Deinococcus aerius: one gene and its partner. The protein of the gene in region 1 binds, or shares a complex with, the protein of each later gene. Links are inferred from orthologs where the notes say so. Each region holds a gene or a part of one and is shown on either strand. Other genes may lie near its edges. The genes, in order: mnmE and mnmG.

Region 1 (10,803 bases):
GACGATCTCGGCGTTCTCCAGTCCGGGAATCAGTTGCACCACCGCCTTCTGGTCCCCCCACTTCAGCCCCGTCTGGAAACCGACGAGGGACCACATGCGGCCTTCTTTGTCCTCCTGGCGCAGTTGGGCGACCGCGTAGGGCCAGCGCCCGGTGCGGGGATCGTCCAGGCCCTTGGGCGACATTGGGCCAAAGCGGGGAGTGTCCACGCCGCGCCGGGCGATCTCCTCGATGGGCATGCAGCCCTCGAAGAAGTCGAGCTTCTCCCAGTCGTGCGGGGTGTGGGAGCGGGCCTGCTCCAGCGCCTCGAAAAAGCGCAGATACTCCTCTTTGGTGAAGGGGCAGTTGATGTAATCCGCGCTCTGGTCGTACCGCCCGGCCCGCCAGGCGACCTCCAGGTTGATGCTCTCGAACGCGATCACGGGCGCGGCGGCGTCGTAGAAGCTCAGGCGCTCGCTCCCGGTGAGGCGCATAAGATCGGCGGCCAGGGCGCCTGTGGTCAGCGGGCCGGTGGCGATCACGGCAATGCCCTCCGGCACGGCCCCCACCTCGCCGGGCACCACCTCGATCAGGGGGTGCTCGCGCACGAGCCGGGTCACGCGGGCGCTGAACTCGTCGCGGTCGACCGCCAGGGCGTTGCCCGCCGGAACGCGGCTCTCATCCGCCGCACTCACGATGGCCCCGCCCACACTGCGGAGTTCGGCCTGGAGGAGCCCCTTGGCCTGCAACTCGCCCTCACCGCCGAGGGAGGTCGAGCAGACGAGTTCGGCGAAGTTCCCGGTCCGGTGCGCCGGGGTCATCTTCACCGGGCGCATCTCGTGCAGGCGCACCCGCACCCCCAGGCGGGCCGCCGCGAGCGCCGCCTCCGACCCCGCCAGGCCCGCGCCGATCACTGTGATTGTCGCCTCTGTGCCGCTCATCGCCGGGCAGTGTAGGGGAAGAAGGCCGGGGGGTTTGTGGCGAGGAGACTCGATCTTCAGCGCTCACCGCTGTGGCCTTCCCCCAGCCCACGCTTTCACCCGCGACAGCCCCTCGTACACCAGGGTCCGCAGGGCCGCGAGTCGGTCGACCGGGAGGGGCAGGGTGGCGTCGTAGCGCGTCTCCCCGGCGGGCACGCTGACCACGTTCACGCCCTGCTCGGCGAAGAGGCGGGCGGCGCGGCGCGAGTGGCTGGGGGACGTGACGAGGAGGACCCGCCGCCAGCCCCGCTGCCGGGCCAGGTCGCGCACCCGGGCGGCCTCATCACGGGTGGTGGTGACCTGGCGGAGGGTGAGAATCTGGGGGCCGCCCACAGGGTAGAGGGCTTTGATCTGCGCCCGCTCCAGCTCGCTCATCTTCGCGCAGCCCGCCGGGCCGAGAACTCCCGACTGCTCGGAGACGGTGAGGACGGGGGCGTACCCGGCCCGCCACAGCTCCAGCCCCCGCACCAGCCGCGCGAGGCTGCTCGACTCCAGGGCGCGCGTGCCGCACTGCACCCCACCCCCGAGGACCACGATGGCGTCCGCGCGGACAGGCGGCTGCGCCAGAGTCAGCGCCGCCAGCGGGCCGCGCAGCACGGGCGTGAGCAGGCACAGGGCGAGGAGCAGGGCCAGGAGAGCGGACCCCACCTTCAGCACCCGGCGCGGCCAGACGAACGCCCCCGCCACGCCCCCGGCCACGATCAGGGTGAGCAGCAGCGGCACCGTCGCGCGGACCTCCCCCAGGTACGCGGCGAGGGCGGCTCCTCTGGCCGCGCCCGTCCCGATTCCCCGCCAGGGTTCAGGCGTCCGCACGGTCCTCACGGCGCTCGGGGGGCGGGCCGTCCAGGTGAACCCGCACCCGGGGGAAGGGCACCTCCAGCCCCGCCGCCTGCAAGGCCTCTTTGGCCGCCTCCAGCACCTTCATGCGGGTGACGGGATAGCTCTGCACCCCCTCCGCCCCGACCCAGAAGCGCAGCAGGAGCCGCACGCGGCTCTCCTCCAGCTCCTCGACCAGGACCTGCGGGGCGGGGTCGGCGAGCACGCCGGGAAAGCCCGACAACACGGGCAGCAGGAGGTCACGGGCGCGGCCCACGTGTTCGCGGTAGGCCAGGCCGATATTCACGTTGAGCCGCAGCTTGCCCCCCACGGTGAGGTTCTCGACGACGGCCCCGGCGACCTCCTTGTTGGGGATGCTCACGTCCTCGTTGTCGCGGGTGCGCAGGTGGGTGGTGCGCAATGTCAGGCGGGTGACCTGGCCCTCGTGCGACTCGGTGCGAATCCAGTCACCGATGCGGAAGGGGCGGTCGAGCAGCAGCGTGACCCCGCTGATCAGGTTGGCGAGGATGTCCTGCGCGGCGAAGCCCACCGCCAGCCCCACCACGCCCAGCCCGCCCAGAATCGGGAGCAGGTCCACCCCGAACTGCGCGAAGACGAGGTAGAGGCCCAGCAACGTCCAGACCGCCCGCGCGGTGTTCTGGAGGAGGAGCCGGAGGCTGGCGTCCAGTTCCCACCGCTCGGCCTGGAGGTGCAGGAAGTGCCGGATTACCCCCCAGCCCACGTACAGGACGAGCAGCAGCAGGTACACCCGGAAGATGGGGGCGCTCCAGACCTCCAGGCCGGGGAACAGCGCCGTGACCGACAGCAGCACGAGCAGCAGGAAGGTCAGGCGCAGGACGGTGCGCAGCACCCGCCGGGCGATGGGGTACGCGACGAGGTGGAAGCGCGCGAGCAGCCGGAAGGCGAGCCGCGACACGACCACGAACAGCAGCGCGTACAGCAGGGTCAGCCCGGCGGCGAGGAGCACGTCGGGGCCGTACTCGGCCACCACCCGCTGCACGTCGCGCCAGGTGGCGAGCAGCGCGTCCCGCAGGGCATTGAGCCCCAGCAGGCGCGAGGTGTCCACCTGACCGGTCACGGGCTCCAGTGTAGCCGCCTCATGCGCCCCTCCTATACTCCGCCCATGACCCGCCGCCCCGGCCTCCTCGCCGCCGCCGCGCTGGCCCTCGCGGCCCTGATCGCCCTGGCCCTGGTGCTGGCGCCCCGCGCCGCCACCCCGCGTGAGGGCAGCACTGAGGTGCGCTTCGTACGCGAGATGATCCAGCACCACGCCCAGGCCATCGACATGGCGACCCGCATCCGCGACCGCAGCCAGGACCGCACCCTCCGGTCGCTGGCGCTCGACATCATGCTCTCGCAACAGGAGCAGATCGGGCAGATGCGCGGGTGGCTGACGCTGTGGGGCCTCCCGTGGGGCGGCCAGGGCATGACCGAGGGGCACGCCCGCATGATGGGCATGGCGACTCCCGAGGAGCTGAACCGCCTGGACACTCTGCCCGTGAATAATGCCGAGCGCCTCTTTCTGCAACTGATGATCCGCCACCACCAGGGCGCGCTGGCGATGGTCAACCCCGCCCTGGGGAATGGGGTGAGGCCGGAGGTACGGACCCTCGCCCAGCAGATTCAGGCGACGCAGGGCGGCGAAATCCGGCTGATGACGGACCTGCTGAAGGGCCGGGGGGCTCAACCACTCCCCCCTCCCGGTGGAACGAACGGTGACCAGATGAATATGGACGGCATGGACATGGGGGGCGACCACCAGCATTGACGGCAGGGGCATGATGGTTGGCGTGCCCTCCGACCGCGAGTTGATGGAACTCCAGACCTCCGCCCTGTTCGTATCGGACTCCGCCGGGCGGCTGCGCTTCATCCGTGAACCGGGCTACGAGGAAAACGAACTCGACCCCGCCCCCCGCTTCTTTATGGGGCGAACGCCGGAGGGCAACGTCTGGCGCTTCCGGCACGACCTGACCGCTGATCTGGTGCGGGAACTGGAGGACCTGTGCGGCGCCGAACCCGTCCTGCCCGGCTACACGGCGGCTGCGGACGAGCCGCGAAAGGCAGAAGCCATCCGGGAAGTTCTCACCTCCCACGCGCCGATCACCGCCGAGGAGCGGGGACCGGCCTACCAAATTCCCGACGGCGTTCCGGTCCCTGAACACGTCGTCCTGATCTCCGGGAAGAACGCCCACCTTCTTGAAGCGCACTTTCCCTGGAAGATCACGTCACGCGCTGGCTTCCGCTTTGCACCCATCGCGGCGGCGGTCGAGCAGGGGAGCGCGGTGTCTATCTGCTTCTGCGCCCGGCTCACTCAGGACGCGGCAGAGGCGGGGGTGGAGACAACGGAGGCGTTCCGGGGACGGGGGCACGCGGGAGCAGCGGTGGCGGGATGGGCGGCGGCCATGCGGAGTGTCGGACGCCTGCCGCTCTACAGCACGCAATGGGGGAACTTGGCGTCGCAGGCAGTAGCCCGCAAACTCGGCCTGGCGCGATACGGGGAAGACTGGTGGGTAGCCTGACCTGCTCCCTCTCCCATTGCGGGAGAGGGTCGGGGTGAGAGGGCGTGTGACCCGCCTGAGTGCCTGCAAGATGGCTTGCCTCATCCGCTGATGGCGCCGCGGGGCGTGACCGCTCACCCCCTCTGCTCCGCAGCTTTACAAGTCCCAACCTCCCCCCTCAAGGGGGAGGAGCTTTTCTAACGTCCCGCACGACATTCTCTTCCGCTTGAAAACCCTGCGCGCATCACGTCGCCCCTCTACCGGGTCAGTTCCGGCAAGCCTTCCACCCCGCCTACCACTTCTCGTCGTCTAGATCGTCGAGTTTACCCAGACGACGTTCCTTGCGGCGCTCAGGTTTCCCGGTCTTCTTTTTCGGGCGTGGGGGGAGGAGCAGTTCGTAGGTGCGCGTGGGGTCGCACGCGGCGGGCTGCTCGCCCAGTTTCTCGCTCGGGTCGGCGGTTCGCAGGTTTCCGGCGGGGTGGAAGTGCCGCTCGCCGCAGTAGGGGCACTCGTCCACCACCCAGAACATGACGCGCGTGCCGGGCAGGTCGCGCAGCGTCACGTAAGCGGTGCGAACAGCATTCCGGTCGCGTTTGCCCATGCCGCGAGGCTAACGCGGTCAGGAAGGGGGGATTGTGCCCCCTCCTTCCCTACGCCTCCCCTTCCGTGTCGTCGCGCAGGTAGGTGACGACCGAGCGGCAGTGGATCAGGCCCGCGTGGGCGTACAGCGCGCGGGCGGCGTGGGCGTGGTCGTGGGCGCGGGTGCGCAGCTTGCGGATCTCGGGGTAGGCGGCGACCTCGGCGGCGGCGAGGGCGAGCAGGACGCGGCCCAGCCCCTGCCCGCGCTCGGCGGGGTGGACGGCCAGGTAGGTCAGGTCGGCGCGGGCGGCCTCGGCGTCCAGCTCCAGCTCGGCAAAGCCCACGGGTCGCCCGCCTCGCAAGAGGGCCACCAGGCGCACGTCGTCCCGGGCGAAGTGCGCCTCGATCTCCAGGTCCGTCCACTCCAGGCGCTCGGCCCAGCCGTCCTCGGAGGCGCGGTACAGGGCGCGGTACTGCTCGGGCGGGAGGTGGTCCACCGTCGTGTATCCGGCCGGGACCCGGGCGTGACGGGCCAGGTTCGACACGGGCGCGGTGTAGAAATCGGTGGTGTGCATGGGCGTGAATCCGGCCGCCTCCAGCGCCTCCCGCACGGCGAGGTTGTCCCGCGCGCTGAAAGCGTAGACCGGCAGGCCTTCCGACCGCTCGATGGCGCGGGCGAGCAGGGCGTGCAGGTCGCCCGTGCCCAGCGGCCCCTCCAGCGCCAGCCCGTCGCGGAAGGGGGCCAGGCCGCAGTAGGCCTGCACGGTGCCCTCCACGTCCTCGGCGACGAGGCAGACGCGGTCCTCGCACTCGCCGCGCAGCTCGGCGGCCTCGCGGGCGTCGGGGGCGAACACCTCGCGCTCGGGGGCGTCGTCCATCCAGTTGAGCAGGGCGAGAACGTCGGGCGCATCGGTCGCTTGCATCGGGCGGATCATGGCGGGCACCTCCTGGGCGAAGAAGCTCTGGACGGGTGAAAACGCTGCCCCAGCCTAGAAAGGAGGAGAGGCGCGCGTCTGTTCCGCACGTCACGTCATGCTTGAGCTGCCCGTGGTACACTCCCCGTATGCCCTGAACAGGGTACGACGCCTTCCTCCCCACGAACACAACGCTGTGTTTGAGGGGCCTTTTCTTTTTTGGAGAAGGGAGGCGCGCGCACCGAAGCCCTCCCCGAGACGGAAGAGGGAGCGGGAAGGCCGCCGATGGGAGGCCCGCCGTGACGAAAGCAGCCACGTCCAGCACCACCACCCCGCCCCGCAGGCGCCGCGACCCGCAGACCGGCACCGACCTGCTGGCCCTGCGCGCCCAGCTCGCCCGCGCGGAGAAGGAGGCCCGCCGCGCCCCCACCCCGCCCCCGGCGCGGCCCGCAAATTTACAGCCCAAGCCCGTGGGGCCCCAGCGCGAGGCCGACCTGGCGGGCGTGGACACCACCGACCACACGCTCGCCCGCGCCCACGCCCGGCTGCGCGACGCCGTGTACGACGGCAAGTATCACCTCTGCCCCCACGCCATCGGCCACGCCCGCGCCGAGGGCTTTCTGGAACACGACATCATCCAGGTGCTCGTCGCCGGGCGCGTGCGGGCCGTCTACCCCGAGGACCGCCGCTGGCTGGTGTGCGGCTTCTTCGAGTCGTGCGGGGTCGCGCTGCCGCTCCACGTGGTCGTCGAGCACGGGCCGGACGGGTATCTCGACGTGGTGACCGCCTTCGTGCCCAAGCACCCGCATCACATCATCTCCCGCGCCCGGCTGGCCGTCATGCTCCGCTACGACGACGAGCAGATCAGGACGCGCACGGCGACACCGGGGAACAAGCCGGGGAACCGCAGCAAGGGGAAGTGGCGGAGGGGGGGATGAGGAAAGCAAGGGGTCGGGGGAACGTTTCCCCGACCCTTTCGCGTTGTCCCCGCCCCCGGGGTCAGCAGCCGATATTCTGCCCGAAGTACTTCTGGCTGAGTTTCAGGTAGCTCCCGTCCTGCACGAGCTGTTTCAGGGCGCCGTTCACCGCCTGCCGCAGTTCGGTGTTTCCCTTGGCAAAGGCCATGCCGATCTGCTCCTTCCAGAGCGTGTCCCCGACGACGAGCTTCGCCTTGGAGTAGGTCTTCAGCGCGTCCAGCGCGGCGAAGCGGTCGGTGGCGATGGCGTCCACCTGGCCGGTGGCGACCGCCTGAATGGCCGCCTGGGAGCTGCCGTACACCTGCACGCTCTTCTGGAAGGGGAGCTTGCGCAGGAAGCCGAAGTAGGTGCTGCCCGCCTCGGCCCCCAGGTTCCGGCCCGCCAGCGCCCGGGTCGTCAGCGGGCCGCCCTGGCGGGTCAGGATCACGCCGCCGGTGCAGTAGTGGGGCGTGCTGAAGTCCGCGCTCTGGAGCCGCGTGCTGGTGATCGCGTGCGAGGCGATCACGAGGTCGATCTCCTGCGGGCGCCCGGCCAGGTCGCGCAGCAACCCGTCGAAGGGCCGCACCACCCACTGCGCGCGCAGGCCGAGTTTGCGGGCGACCGCCCCGCCCAGGTCGACCTCGAACCCGGCGGGCGAGCCGCCTCTCATGTAGTTGAACGGCTCGAAGTCGGCGCTCGTGGCGATGTTCAGGGCGCCGCTGGCCCTCACCTCGGCCAGGGTGCGGGCCTGGGCGGGCAGGAGCGCGGGGGCCAAACAGAGAACGGCGGTGAGGAAGAGACGAGCGGGACGTGGACGCATGGCAACCTCCAGTTGTGCCCCGAGTGTGCGGTCCGGCCTGTCACAGGGGGATCACAGCCCCATCACACTTAGCAAAGGGAAAGTGGACCCCCTTCCGCTCCCCCCTCCCCTGCTACCCTGCCCCCCGTGACCCGCACCGGCCTCAGTGACACCATCGCCGCCATCGCCACCGCTCCGGGAAGTGCGGGCGTGGGCATCGTGCGGGTGAGCGGGCCGGGGGCGCTGGGGGTCGCCGACGGCGTGTTCCGGGGGCGGCGCAGGCCGAGTGCCACGCGCGGCGGGCGGTTCCTGTTCGGGCAGCTTGTGGCCGAGGACGGCGAGGTGCTGGACGAGGGATTGTGCCTGGTCTTTCGCGCGCCCCACAGCTACACGGGTGAGGACGTGGCCGAGGTGCAGACGCACGGCAGCCCGGCGGTGCTCGCGCGGGTGCTGTCCCGGGTGCTGGAACTCGGCGCCCGTCCGGCCCGGCCCGGGGAGTTCACCCTGCGGGCCTACCTCGCCGGGCGGCTGGACCTGGCGCAGGCGGAGGCGGTGCTGGAACTCGTGAACGCGGGGACGGACACGGCGCGGCGGCAGGCGAGTCTGGGGCTGTCGGGGGCGCTGGGGGAGCGGGTGGAGCGGATTTCGGCGCGGGTGACCCGGACGCTCGCCGCCCTCCAGGCCATGCTCGACTACCCGGAGGAGGGCGTGCCGGACGAGGACCGCGAGGTGCCCCTCGGGGCGGCGGAGGCGGACCTGGAGGCGCTCGTGGGCACCGCGCGGGCCGGACAAGTGGCGACCCGGGGGGCGCGGCTGGCGCTGATCGGGCGCCCCAACGCGGGCAAGAGCAGCCTGCTGAACGCGCTGCTGGGGTACGAGCGGTCCATCGTCACGCCCATTCCCGGCACCACGCGAGACTACCTGGAGGCGAATCTGTCGCTGGCCGGGGTGCCCGTCACCCTGGTGGACACGGCGGGCCTGCGCGAGACGGGCGACGAGGTGGAGGCGGCGGGAGTGCGCCAGGCGATCAGTCTCGCCGCCCGGGCCGACCTCGTGCTGGTGCTGGAGGACGGCAGCCTGCCCCGCGAGGACCTGCCGACCGAGTTGCCGGGGGAGGCGCGGGTCATCCGGGTGCGGACGAAGGCGGACCTTCCCCCGGCCTGGACCGACCCCGCCGCGCTGGACGTGAGCGCCGTCACCGGGGGGGGCCTCCCCGAGTTGCGGGACGCCATCCACGCCGCCCTGATCGGGGACGCGGCGCGGGGCGAGGCGTGGCTCACCACCGAGCGGCAGGCGGACGCGGCGCGGCGGGCGCTGCTGCACGTCCGGGCCGCCCGCACCCTCCCCGACGACCTCGCCGGGTACGAGCTGGAGGAGGCGCTGCGCTCGCTGGCCGAGCTGACCGGGCGCGACGTGAGCGAGGACGTGGTGGACGCCGTCTTCCGCAACTTCTGCGTGGGAAAGTGAGGGGCTCAGGCCCCAGGGGACAGAGGTTTTCTTGGCCCACATCTTCAGGCTGCTGAGCCCCTGCGATTTTGCCCCTCACTTTCCGCCTCCTCCCCGGAAGGGACGGACACGACCTGGGCGACCGGGTTCCGGTCTTCTCTCCCCCCTTCCGGGCCGCCGGGGAGGCCAAGACCACACAATGGGCGACATGCTCGACTTAACTGGAAAAGTCATCCTCGTGACGGGCGGCTCGCGCGGGATCGGCGCGGCAACAGCCCGGACGCTGGCGGGCGCGGGGGCGCAGGTCATCGTGCATTACGGGCGAGGTGCCGGGGAGGCGCGGGCCACCCCCCTCGGGGCCGACCTATCCCGGCCCGGGGCCGCCACCGAGTTGTTCCGGGAGGCGGTCGCCTGGCGGGGGCGCCTGGACGTGGTGGTGAACAACGCGGGCATCGCCCCCACGGTCACGGTGGCTGTGGGTGTTGCAGAACCGGAGGATTCGCCGGTCAGGTGAGGCGATGATGACCCTGAACGCCTCGTCCGCCTGCCCGGAGGGGCGGGACTACCCTCCCCAGGGAAGTGAACTCACCACCTGTTCGCTGGAACGGCGCGTTACCGACGCGGCGATGACCCTCCTTGTCCTGGGAGGGTGAACCCGAAGGTGGCGCCCTCCCCGGGTGTCCCCTCAGCCCAGACCCGCCCGCCATGGCGCTTCACGACGCACTTCACCACCGCCAGCCCCATCCCCAAGCCCTCCACGTCCTCCTGCCCCCGCTCGAACACCCCGAACAGCAGCTCCGCAAAGCGGGGATCAAAGCCCACGCCGTTGTCCCGCACGAACACCGCCAGCCCTTCTGGCCGCGCCTCCGACCCCACCTCGATCCACGCCTCTTCCCGCCCCCGCGTGAACTTCAGGGCATTTTGCAGCAGCTCGAACAGCACCAGCCTCAGCAGGTCCCGGTCGGCCCGCACCGTCGGCAGCTCTCCCAGCTTCCAGCGCACCCGGCGCCCGGTCTCCCCGCGTTCCAGCTCCGCCTTGACCGACAGCACCAGTGTCATCAGGCTGAGCAGCACTGGGTGCAGGGGGCGGCGGGAGACCTCGGTATAGGCCAGCAGGGCGTCCACCCGCGCCCCCAGGTGCCCCAGCCGTTCCCGCACCTCCGCGCCCTCGCGGGTGCGGCTCAGCCGGGTGAGTTCGCGGCGCAGGCCCTGCCAGACCGCCTCACTGAAGGCCAGCGTCTCCTCCTGGGAGGTGAGGGCGGCGTGTTCCCGTTCCTGGGCCGCGCGCAGCCGCCCCTCCAGCCCCTCGTCGGGGTGGAGCCGCCGCCGCGACTGCTGCGCGCGTTCCAGGGCCAGCCCCAGGTACTCCGCCACCGTCTCCAGCACGGCGAGGTCAGGCCGCGTCCACGTCCCGCGGTCCCGCAGGGTCACCCCCAGCACGCCCTGCACCTGTCCGTTCACCCGGACCTCCCGGCGCTCGGTGTGGCCCAGCTCCCCCAGGACGAGCTGTCCCGCCAGGTCAGCCTCCACCTGCGGCAGGCGCTCCCAGGCGGGTTCGCTCGGGGGCAGCCCCAGCCGCGACGCGACCTTCCCCGTCCTGCTGGATCCAGTACTGCACGGAGGCGCCGGGCAGCAATCGGAACAGCAGATGCTCGGCTTCGCGGGTCAGGGCCGCCGGGTCGTTGAAGGTGAGGTCCTGGGTCAGTTCGGCAAAGACGCGCCCGGTGTGTACCTGCCGTTCCAACTCCTGAATCCGGGTCTCCCGCTCCTCGGCGTGCCAGGCCCGTTCCAGCGCGAGTTGCAGCGCGCGCCCGAGG
Region 2 (10,853 bases), on another replicon or contig:
GAGGTCCACCCCGAGTTCCCGGGCGAGCTTGCGCGCGGCGGGCACGGCGAGGACCCGCCCGTCCGTCCGGCCCGAGGGCGTCTGCGTCCGGTTGAGGATGCTCCCCGTGCCGCCCGTGTAGGTCCCCGGCGCGCCGCTGCCGCTGCGGTTCTCCAGCCCCTGGAGCCGCACCGTCTCGTCCGACGCGAAGGCCTTGAAGAGGCTCGCGTCGTCGTCGCCCCTCGCGGCCGTGTGCCCCGCCTCCACGATGCTGCCGCCGACCTGTTCGCGCTCCTCGGCGGCCTGAATGGGCAGGGGGGCCTCGGTGGTTTCGGGATTCTCGAAGGTTTCCTGGATGGCCTGGGTGACGCCGGGGGCGGCCGAGGTGGTCTGATTCGCCCTCTCCCCTCCCCCACTTGTCGCGCCTGCTTCGGCGATCACGGCGATGGGGGCGTGAACGGCAACCACGTCACCCTCGTTCGCCAGGCGACGCTCCAGCACGCCCGCGTAGGGGCTGGGCAGCTCCACCGTCACCTTGTCCGTCATCACTTCGCACAGGGGCTGTTCCAGGGCGACCGTCTCGCCCTCCTGCACCAGCCACTTCAGGATTTCGCCCTCGACCACACTCTCGGCGAGTTCGGGCAGCAGCACTTCTTTCATGGGAAAACCTCGTCTGGGAAGTTGAATATCAGCGCAGGAACAGCATCCGGGCCACGCCGTACAGCATCAGCAGCACACCGAGGGCCTGAATCCAGCGTTCACCACGCGCGTAGAACCAGGCGGCCAGCCCCAGCGCCACGAACATGCCGCCGATCAGCACGTGCGGCCAGGGCTGCGGCGCACTCTCCGCGAGGGGGTACACGCCGAAGCCGATGGCGAGGCCGAGGATGCCGAGCAGGGGGCGCAGGAGGTCGGGCTTCATCGGGTGGGGGTCAGTAGTTCAGCGCCCGCACGCAGGCCGCCGCGATGCGGTTGGGGCCGGGCAGGTACACCTTGTCCTGCACGTAGGGGTACGGCGTGTCGAAGCCCGCGACCTGCAGGACGGGGGCGAGGAGCGAGTCGAACAGCTCCTCCTGAACCGTGTACGCCACCTCGCTCATGAAGTTGGCGGTGCGCGGCGCCTCGCTGACCAGGACGGCCCGCCCCGTCTTGGCGACGCTGGTGAGGACGAGGTCGCGGTCCCAGGGCACGAGCGACCGCAGGTCGATCACCTCGGCCTGCACGCCCTCGGCGGCGAGGGCCTGAGCCGCCTTCTCCGCGTCGGGCATCACGCCGCCGTAGCCGATGATCGTCAGGTCGGTGCCTTCCCGCCGGACCGCGCCCTGGCCGATCTCGACCGTGTAGTCCTGCGCGGGCACCTCGCCCTTGGCCGCCCGGTAGAGCCGCTTGGGCTCGAAGTAGATCACCGGGTCGCCCCCGCGCACGGCGGCCTTGAGCAGCCCCTTGGCGTCGTAGGGGGTAGACGGCATCACGACCTTGAGGCCCGGTGTGTGGCAGAAGTAGCTCTCCGGGCTCTGGCTGTGGTGGTGCCCGCCCTTCACGCCGCCGCCCGAGGGGGTGCGGATCACGAGCGGCGCCGTGAACTGCCCGCCCGAGCGGTAGCGAATCTTGGCCGCCTGGCTGATGATCTGGTCGAACCCCGGCCCCATGTAGTCCGCGAACTGGATCTCGGCGATGGGCCGCAGGCCACGCACCGCCATGCCGACCGCCGCGCCCACGATGCTCGCCTCGGAGAGCGGGGTGTCGAAGACCCGCCGGGGGCCGAACCTCTCCTGGAGCCCGGCGGTCGCCAGGAACACGCCGCCGCGCGCCCCCACGTCCTCGCCGAAGACCACCACGCGCTCGTCACGGGCGAGTTCCTCTGCCATCGCCTCGTTGATCGCCTGGATCAGCGTGAGGATGCGCGTCTCCCCTGCTCCGGTCGTGGTGCTCGGTTTGGGCTGGGTCGCCGTCATGCCCCCACCCCTTCCTGTTCATTGCGGAGGAAGGCGGCCTGCTCGCGCAGGTGAACGGGCGTGTCGGCGTACACGTCCTCGAACATGATGCGCCAGTCGGGTTGCCCGGTCGCCTCGGCCCTCAGCACCGCCTCGTCCACCTCGCGGTGAACGGCGCTAATCAGGTCGGCGCGTTCCTCGGCGCTCACGGGCTCGCCCAGGTGGTCGAGCAGCCGTTCCACCCGGGTGATCGGGTCGCGGGCGAGCCAGGCGTTCACCTCCTCGCGGGTGCGGTAGTTCTTCTCGGCGTCCGCGTCGGCGTTGGAGTGCGAGCCCACCCGGTAGGTCAGGCACTCGACCAGGGCCGGGCCGTTCCCGGCGCGGACCCCTTCGGCCACGTGAGAGACGACCTCCATGACGGCCACGACATCGTTGCCGTCCACGTAGTAGCCCGGCATCCCGTAGGCCTTCGCCTTGATATGGATGGTCTCGCTCGCCGTCTGGGCCCGCAGGTTGGTGCTGATCGCCCACTGGTTGTTCTCGCAGACGAAGAGGCACGGCGCCCCGGCCGCGCCCGCCATGTTCATCCCCGCGTGCCAGTCGCCCTCGCTCGTCGCGCCGTCGCCGAAGGTGCAGACGGTGATCTCGTCCACGCCGAGGTACTTCTGCGCCATCGCGTTGCCCGCGGCGGGCGGCACCTGCGAGGCGATGGAGGAGCTGATGGACACGAAGTTCTGCCGCTGGGCCGCGAAGTGGTGGGGCATCTGGCGGCCCCGGCAGAGGTCCGAGTTGGTGCCCAGGCACTGGCTGATCAGGTCGAGGAGCGGCACACCCATCGCCAGGCCGAGCGCGTGGTCGCGGTAGTACGGCCACACCCAGTCGTGCCCGACCCGGATGGAGCGGGCCAGGCCGACCTGGGTGGCCTCCATGCCGCTCGACTGGGCGTAGAAGGTGGTGCGGCCCTGCCGAAGCAGGGTGACGAGTTTCTTGTCGAACTCCCGCGCCCGCACCATCTCGCGGTGCAGGTCGCGCAACACCGCGGGGGTGAACCGGTCGGGCAGTTCCCGGATTGGAAGGCCGTCTTCCGCGACCCACCGCAGGGGGTCAGATGTGAACGGCTGAATCATGAGGGGCCTCCTGAGCGGGAGGCAGCACCCTGCCGGGAGGCAGCCGCTGCCTGACTATCTGGCTAACGCTCGTTAGGCATTCTAGCCGCTCGGCCAACCGGTGCGGCGGGGTGCGGCTCTGTTCCCGTGCCTTTGCCTCCGGGAAGGATGTGGGACAGGGTGAGCGCGTATGCAGCGGCGTCCTTCCCACCGTGACCCTGAACGGAGTAGCGGCCCCTCCCCCATTGGTACACTTCCGGCTGAGATGAGCGGCTGGAATGTGATCGTCATCGGTGGGGGTCATGCGGGCTTGGAAGCCGCTTGGGCCGCCGCCAAGTTTGCCCGCACGGCGCTGCTGGTTGGAAACCCCGCGACCATTGGCCGGATGCCCTGTAACCCGGCGGTGGGCGGCCCTGGCAAGAGCCAACTGGTGTTTGAGGTGCAGGCGTTGGGCGGATTGATGGGGCGTCTGGCCGATGACACGGCCATCCATACCCGGGTGCTGAACGCCAGCAAGGGTCCCGCCGTGCAGTCCTTGCGGGTGCAGAACGAGCGTGACGCCTACGCTGAACGGGCGCAGGACGTGATTCTGGGCCACCCGGAGATCGACGTGGTGCGGGGCGAGGCGGCAGACCTGGAGCCGGATGGCAATGGGGGTTGGTTCGTGGTCACCACCGACGGACGCCGCCTGCATACCCGGAGTGTGGTCGTCGCTGCCGGGACCTTCATGCGTGGCGTCACCTGGTATGGCCGCCACTCGCGCCCCGAGGGCCGTCAGGGCGAGCCACCTTCGCGGTTTCTAAGTGAGGCATTGGCCCGGGGTGGGCACGTCCTCAAGCGGTACAAGACCGGCACACCACCCCGGGTGCGTGCGGATTCGGTGCGCTTCGCCGATCTCCTGGAGATTCCCGCCGATCCCCAGCCGCGCGGGTTCACGGGTCGGCCCGGCCCCCGCGCGACCGAATCCCCAACCTGGCAGACGCACACCACGCCCGAGACGCACCGCCTGATTCAGGAGAATCTGCACGAGTCGCCCATGTACGCCGGGGACATTGAGGGACTGGGGCCACGGTATTGCCCCAGCATCGAGGACAAGGTTGTGCGCTTCGCCCACCACGACCGCCACCTGCTGTTCGTGGAACCCGACGGGGTGCAGACGAGCGAGGTGTACCTCCAGGGCTTCAGCTCCAGCCTGCCGCCCGCGCTCCAGGACCAACTTGTCCGCACGCTTCCCGGGTTCGAGGCGGCGGTAATTCAGCGGTACGCCTATGCCGTGGAGTACGACGTGGTGGATTCCACGGAGCTGACCCTCAATCTGGAGTCCCGCTTGTTGCCGGGAGTGTTCACCGCCGGGCAGATCAACGGCACCAGCGGCTACGAGGAGGCGGCGGCCCAGGGCCTGGTGGCGGGGACTGCCGCCGCCCGCCGCGCCCAGGGGCTGGAGCAGGTTCGGATTTCACGTGAAACGGGATACCTGGGCGTTCTCCTCGACGACTTGGTTTTCAAGGGGAGCGACGAACCCTACCGGATGATGACCAGCCGGGTGGAACACCGCCTGGTGGTGCGGCAGGACAACGCCGACGAGCGGCTGACTGAGCTGGGGTTTGAGTTGGGCCTCGTAGACCAGTTCAGGCGACAGGCCGTGGCCGAAAAATATCGGCGGGTTGGTGAAGGCATGCGTTCTCTGCAAACGCAGCGTCTTCAGGGGCAACCCGGCGACGTTTGGCTGCGACGGCCGGAGTTTACGCTGGAAGACGTGGAGGCGTTGGGTCTCAACCTCCCCGACTTATCGGCGGACGAGCGGGAAGCCTTAACGATTCGGGTGAAGTATGCGGGATACATCGAGCGGGCCGAGCGTCAGTTGGCCTCGGAGGACAAGGCGCGCGGGCTGAGTCTTCTCGGGGTGGATTTTGCCGGGATCACGGCCCTCTCGAACGAGGCGCGCGAGAAGCTGGGCCGGGCGAAACCCGCTACTGTTGCCCAAGCTGCCCGCGTCCCCGGTGTTCGGCATGCCGACATCAGCGCCCTGCTCGTCCACCTGCGTAGGGGCACAACCGTTTCACGGGAAACCTAACGGTGAAACAATAGGGTCTCTCCCGCCTTGACGCCCCTCCCGTTTCACGAGAAACTTGACGGTGAAACAGGAGGAGAGTCTTGGAGCCTTCAGCATTTGAAACTGGCGTTCTGCTAGGCGTCCTGATCGGCGAGGGACATTTCGGGGGTGATGGCAAACAGCCCCAGGTGACGGTGAGGATGCACCTTCGGCATGAGCGGCTGTTCGGGCGGCTCCTCGCGTGGTGCCCCGGCTCGCGGCTTTACGGGCCGTACCACCACGGTGGGCGGAGCTACTTTCAATGGATGGCGCGGGGCGACGTGTTGCGCGAGCGGCTGGTGCCGCTGCTGGACGCCCTGCCGCTGGGGGAGATCGACGAGCATGTGTTCGAGCGGTATCAGGCGATGAAAGTGAAGTACGGGCTGTGACGCCGGAAGGCCAGACCCTGCTGGTGGAGGGCGCGTCGGAACTGGGGCTGGAATTGGACGCCGGACAGGTGGAGGGGTTCGCCCGGCTGCTCGCCCTCCTGCGGGAAGCCTCCGCCCAGATGAACCTCACCGCCCTTCATGACGAGCGGGACATCGTGCTCAAGCACTTCGTGGACTCGCTGACCTGCCTGCGTGGCGGCTGGTTGGAGGGGGGACTGCGGGTCCTCGACCTGGGCACGGGCGCCGGGTTCCCCGCCCTCCCGCTCGCGTTGGTGCGGCCTGACCTCCAGCTCGTTCCCATGGACGCGACGCGCAAGAAGGTGGAGTTCGTGGGCCGGGCGGCGCAGGCCCTCGGGCTGGAAAATGTCCACCCGCTTGTCGGACGCGCCGAGACCCTGGGGCGGGAACTGGGACAGCGTGAAACCTACGACCGGGTGGTGACGCGGGCCGTCGCGGCACTCCCCGTCCTGGCCGAACTCGCGCTGCCGTTCCTGCGGGGAGGTGGACTGCTCGTGGCGCAGAAGGGGCCGATCGCGCCGGAGGAACTGGAGGCCGGAAGGCGGGCCGCCGCCGAGGTGGGGGGCGAGGTGCGGGGCGTGGAGCCCTTCACGCTGCCGGTCGCCGGGGATGCCCGCACCCTGGTCGTGGTCGAGAAGACCAGCCCCACCCCCGACCGCTACCCCCGGCGGGAGGGCGTACCGGGCCGCAAGCCGTTATTCTGGCGGGCGACGTGAAGACCCTCGGAGTCGTGAATCAGAAGGGCGGGGTGGGGAAGACGACGACCGCCATCAACCTCGCCGCATACCTGGCGGCGGGGGGACGCCGGGTCCTCCTCATCGACATGGACCCCCAGGCGAACGCCACCAGCGGGCTGGGCCTGCGCGGCGCGGGGCAGGGGCTCTACGAGGCGCTGGGCGAGCCAGGCCGGGTGGCCGAGTTCGTGCAGGCCACCTCGCAGCCGGGGCTGGACGTGTTGCCCGCCACCCCCGACCTCGCCGGAGCGGGCGTGGAACTCGCCGACGACCCGGATGCCCTCGCGCGGCTCCTCGCCAGCGTGCAGGGCTACGACATCGTCCTCATCGACGCGCCGCCCAGCCTGGGGCCGCTGACCGTCAATGTCCTGGCCGCCTCCGACGCCCTGCTGATCCCCCTCCAGGCGGAATACTTCGCGCTGGAGGGCCTCGCCGGGCTGATGGAGACGGTGGAGCGGGTGCAGGGCGGCCTCAATCCCCGCCTGAAGGTGCTCGGCGTGGCGATCACCATGTTCGATGGGCGGACGAACCTGGCGCAGGAGGTCGAGACGATGGTGCGGCAGCATTTCGGGGAACTGGTGTTCTGGTCGGTGGTGCCGCGCAACGTCCGGCTTTCCGAGGCGCCCAGCTTCGCCAAGCCCATCAACGCCTTTGCGCCCCTGTCGAGCGGCGCGGCGGCGTACAAGCGCCTGAGCGAGGAGGTGATGCAGCGTGTCGAAAAAATCTAGCCTGGGACGCGGGCTGGACGCCCTGCTCAGCCGCCCGCAGACGGCGGAAACCCCGGCGGGTCCGGCCATCCAGTCCATCCAGGTGACGCGCATCGTGCAGGCGGCGTACCAGCCCCGGCAGGTCTTCGAGCCGGAGGGGCTGGCCGAACTTGCCCAGAGCATCCGCGAGAAGGGGGTGCTGCAACCCCTCCTCGTGCGCCCGCGCGGCGAGGACTTCGAGATCGTGGCGGGGGAGCGGCGCTGGCGAGCCGCGCAGCTCGCCGGGCTGACCGAGGTGCCCGCCCTCATCCGCGACCTGGCCGACCGTGAGGCGTTGGAAATCGCGATCATCGAGAACCTCCAGCGCGAGGACCTGGGGCCGCTGGAGGAGGCGCGGGCGTACCAGGCGCTCCTCGACCAGGGACTCAACCAGGAGGGCGTGGCGCAGGCGGTCGGCAAGGGCCGCTCCACGATCTCCAACGCGCTGCGGCTCCTCACGTTGCCCGAACCCGCGCTTCGCGCGCTGGAACACGGGGAGATCAGCGCCGGACACGCCCGCGCCATCCTCGCCCAGCCGGAGGGGGACCGGGCCTGGGCGCTCGACCAGATCCGCACCCGGCGCCTCAACGTCCGCGAGGCCGAGGCCCTGAAGCGCGAGGCCCGCACCTCCGCCCCCATCCCCGTCAACCCGCCGCGCCCCTACCGCCAGGTCGAACTCGACCTCAGCCGCCGCACGGGCACGAGGGTCCGTATCACGGGCGAGGACAAGGGCCGGGTGGAGCTGAGCTACGCCTCGCGCGAGGAACTCGACCGCATCCTCGACCTGCTGGGCTACGCGACCGAGGAGTAGGGCGAAAAGGGGAGAGGGGGAGACCACTGTGGCTCCCCCTCTCCCCTTTGACGCTTACCCGCGCGTGCCGACCAGGAAGATGTTCGGCCAGGGGCGGTAGCTGCTCTTCAGGGTGTCCTGCTTGAAGGTCTTGCCGTCCCGCACGAAGCGCCGGGTGACCTCGATCACCGCGCCGGGGGCCGCCCAGTCCACCTGCTTGCGCTGCCCGGCGGGCAGGCTGGCGTCGCGGATGATCCGGTCAGCGGGGGAGGGCGTGGTGCTGAGGGTCCTGGGTTCGTCCAGCTCCACCGTGAAGTTCCGCGGCCTGCCGAATACACTGATGCTCAGCCGGGCCTCTTCGTCGTTCCAGTCGGCCTGAAACCACAGGGCGCCCCCCGTGTCGTTGGCGAACTTCAGGTCCTGGGAGGGCTGGAAGACGGTGGCGTCCAGGCCCTGCGGGTCGTAGTAATGCACCTGGTAGGAGTGGTTGCGCCGCTCGGCGACGGGCAGGCCCGCCCCGTACAGGGCCCGGAACGCGGTCGTGCTGACCTGGCAGATGCCCCCGCCCACGCCGTTCGCCGTGCGCTCCCCAGCGATGACCAGCCCCACCACGTAGCCCGCGCGAGTGGTGACCGGGCCGATGAATTCGTTAAAGGAGAAGGTCTTGCCCGTAAACAGCCGGTCCTGGAAGTTGCGGGTGCCCACATGGATGTTCGTCATACGGGCAGCGCTGCTGCCGTAGTAGTTCGTCTCGCCCGTGCCCAGGTGGTCGGTGATGCCGCGCGAGAGGAAGAAGTCCAGCGTGCGCTTCGGCGCGACCTGCCCCATCACGACGACGGCGGCCTTGACTCCCTTCGGGTTCTTGAGGGCGGCGAGGATGTTCGCCCGGGTCTTCGCCTCGTCCACCTTCAGGCCATTGCGCTGCACGACCGCCCAACCTTCCTCCCAGCGGTTCTCGAAGCGGGCGTCCCGCGCCTCGCGCGGCAGGCTCGCCAGGAATTTCTTCAGGTCGGCGTCGAGGCTCGGGGTGATGACGCCGCGCTGCCGGAGTTGCGCTGCCCGCTCGCCCGGCAGGGTCAGGGTCTGCGAGAAGGGCACCGTCGTCTTCTTGCCGTCCACCAGCGCGGGCCAGTTCGCCTGCACGGTGATGAGCAGCGGCAGCGGGGCCGTCTTGACGGATTTGGCGGGAGGCGGCGGGGTGACGGGCTTTTGCGGCGCCGGAGCGGGCGTCTCCTGGGGAGGAACCGGGACGGGTCCAGGCGTCTCGGCAGGAGGGGGAGTGGGCTCCGGATCCGGCTGAGGGGGCGGGGCCGGAGCGGGCTCGGGGGTCGGCGTGGGGGCCGGGCCGGGCGTGGGCACCTGCGGGGGAAGGGGCAGGGCCGGAATCTCGACCTGGGCGAACGCCGTCCCCAGCAGCACACTCAGCAGCAGGGCGGCACTCTTGCGGGAGGGGGCCATGCGGGCAGTATTCCACGCCCTCTTTTTCGAAAGATGACGGTTCTTCACAGGATAGGGGAGGGGAGAGGGGCCAATTCGCGCACAGCCGCCAGTTGCCGCTCGATCTCCGCCACCGCCGCCACCGCGTGGTGCCGCCCATTCTCGATGAACACCTGATTCGTCCGGCCCGCGAAGCCCGCCGAGCCCACCACGAAGAGGCCCGGCACGCTGCTCTGGTAATGCTCGTCGAGGACCAGGCACTCGTCCGGCTGGGTGGCGAGGTCCATCCCGTCCAGGAAGGAGAGGTCGGGGCGATACCCCGTCAGCGCGAAGGTGAAGTGGGTGGGCAGCTCCCAGGTCGTCCCGTCCGCCCGCTGCACGAGGACATGTTCCGGGTGAATCTCCACCACCTGCGAGCCAAAGTGCGCGGAGATACTGCCCTCCTTGATGCGGTTTTCCAGGTCGGGCCGCACCCAGTACTTGATCGTGGACTTCAGCTCGGGCGCCCGCACCACCAGCGTGACGTTCGCCCCGCCGCGCCACAGGTCCAGGGCCGCATCGGCGGCGGAGTTCCCCGCGCCGATCACGGTGACGTTCAGCCCCAGGAAGGGGTGCGCCTCCGTGTAGTAGTGGCTGACGTTCGGGCTGTCCTCGCCGGGGATGCCCAGATGCACCGGGTTGTCGTAGTAGCCCGTCGCCACGACCACGCGACGCGCCTCGACCACGCCCGGCGTGCCGTCCTGTGCCTCGACTTCCAGCGTGAAGCCCGCCGGGGCCGGGTGAACCCGCTTGACCTCGGTATAGAGCCGCACGTTGAGGTCCTCGCGCTGGGTGACCAGGCGGTAGTACATCAGCGCGTCGCGGCGGTCGGGCTTGTCGTGACCCGTCACCATCGGGTGGTTGCCGATCTCCAGCTCCGGCGCGGTGGTGAAAAAGGTCATGTACGTGGGGTACTCGAAGATGGCGTTCACCACGCAGCCCTTCTCCAGCACCACGTAGCTCAGGCCCGCCCGCTTGCAGGCGATGGCAGCGGCGAGGCCCACCGGACCCGCCCCAATGATGGCAACGTCGAACATCTGACTCATGCCGAGCATTGTGTCAGGCGGACGCAAAACGGACGGTGAGCCGATGCGTGAGGGTGCTTCAGCCCACGTCGCCGCGCGCGAGCATCAGGGCGACGGTGTAGGTGGGGGCCTGCGGGCTGTCTTGTGCCTGGAACTCCTCCAGAACCGATTCAAGCCGCCGTTTGAGGTCGCTCGCCTGCTCCCGGGTGAGGTGAAGGCCCCCGATGTTCAGGAGAAAGGGTTCGTCCCCGGCAAAGAGTTCGTAACCCCGGCGGGTGGGCGTCCCCATGCTGAGGCTGCTCCCCTCCTCCCCCTGTTCCAGCCAGAAGCCCCAGTGGTCGCCGAGTTCGCGTAGAAGGCCCACGCTCAACCCCGTGAAGCGCTCCATGCGGGGCAAGATTTGCGCGCACATGAACGCCTCCAGCGTCTCGGCCCCCGTCGCCTCGTAGGGGATGAACCAGCGGGGCAGGACGGCGTAACACCGGATCGCCCGGCCAGCTCTGGGCCGGACCTCCACGACTTCTGCCACGCCCGCCCGTTCCAGCTTGTGGGCGAGGTAGTGGG

The links.
Region 2: the proteins of mnmE (region 1) and mnmG are in contact, whole or in part, in a solved structure (PDB 9HIP), measured with the Escherichia coli proteins. The link is inferred for Deinococcus aerius from one-to-one orthologs.

Annotation. Positions count from the first base shown.
Region 1 is NZ_BFAG01000015.1:64,969-75,771, reverse strand. What follows is about bases 6,944-9,847. They hold mnmE (tRNA uridine-5-carboxymethylaminomethyl(34) synthesis GTPase MnmE), read left to right. Parts: upstream 6,944-7,687; coding sequence 7,688-9,007; downstream 9,008-9,847. Other genes in these bases: DAERI_RS18195 (ATP-binding protein), read right to left, coding at 9,599-9,847; DAERI_RS18200 (SDR family NAD(P)-dependent oxidoreductase), read left to right, coding at 9,195-9,500; DAERI_RS18210 (ABC transporter substrate-binding protein), read right to left, coding at 6,944-7,561. Outside these bases: methylenetetrahydrofolate--tRNA-(uracil(54)-C(5))-methyltransferase (FADH(2)-oxidizing) TrmFO, read right to left, coding at 1-918; DAERI_RS18245 (YdcF family protein), read right to left, coding at 982-1,770; DAERI_RS23170 (mechanosensitive ion channel family protein), read right to left, coding at 1,757-2,872; DAERI_RS18235 (DUF305 domain-containing protein), read left to right, coding at 2,918-3,562; DAERI_RS18230 (GNAT family N-acetyltransferase), read left to right, coding at 3,576-4,313; DAERI_RS18225 (hypothetical protein), read right to left, coding at 4,585-4,893; DAERI_RS18220 (GNAT family N-acetyltransferase), read right to left, coding at 4,943-5,806; DAERI_RS18215 (DUF4258 domain-containing protein), read left to right, coding at 6,085-6,723; more of DAERI_RS18210, read right to left, coding at 6,785-6,943; more of DAERI_RS18195, read right to left, coding at 9,848-10,516; DAERI_RS18190 (hypothetical protein), read right to left, coding at 10,506-10,803. UniProt on the Escherichia coli protein: Exhibits a very high intrinsic GTPase hydrolysis rate. Involved in the addition of a carboxymethylaminomethyl (cmnm) group at the wobble position (U34) of certain tRNAs, forming tRNA-cmnm(5)s(2)U34.
Region 2 is NZ_BFAG01000016.1:52,204-63,056, reverse strand. The notes cover bases 2,735-5,688. They hold mnmG (tRNA uridine-5-carboxymethylaminomethyl(34) synthesis enzyme MnmG), read left to right. Parts: upstream 2,735-3,284; coding sequence 3,285-5,093; downstream 5,094-5,688. Other genes in these bases: rsmG (16S rRNA (guanine(527)-N(7))-methyltransferase RsmG), read left to right, coding at 5,497-5,688; DAERI_RS22615 (hypothetical protein), read left to right, coding at 5,273-5,500; DAERI_RS18795 (thiamine pyrophosphate-dependent dehydrogenase E1 component subunit alpha), read right to left, coding at 2,735-3,040. In the rest of the region: DAERI_RS18810 (dihydrolipoamide acetyltransferase family protein), read right to left, coding at 1-639; DAERI_RS18805 (hypothetical protein), read right to left, coding at 668-901; DAERI_RS18800 (alpha-ketoacid dehydrogenase subunit beta), read right to left, coding at 912-1,934; more of DAERI_RS18795, read right to left, coding at 1,931-2,734; more of rsmG, read left to right, coding at 5,689-6,234; DAERI_RS18780 (ParA family protein), read left to right, coding at 6,231-6,980; DAERI_RS18775 (ParB/RepB/Spo0J family partition protein), read left to right, coding at 6,964-7,809; DAERI_RS18770 (VanW family protein), read right to left, coding at 7,864-9,246; DAERI_RS18765 (YpdA family putative bacillithiol disulfide reductase), read right to left, coding at 9,291-10,310; DAERI_RS18760 (ArsR/SmtB family transcription factor), read right to left, coding at 10,369-10,853. UniProt on the Escherichia coli protein: NAD-binding protein involved in the addition of a carboxymethylaminomethyl (cmnm) group at the wobble position (U34) of certain tRNAs, forming tRNA-cmnm(5)s(2)U34.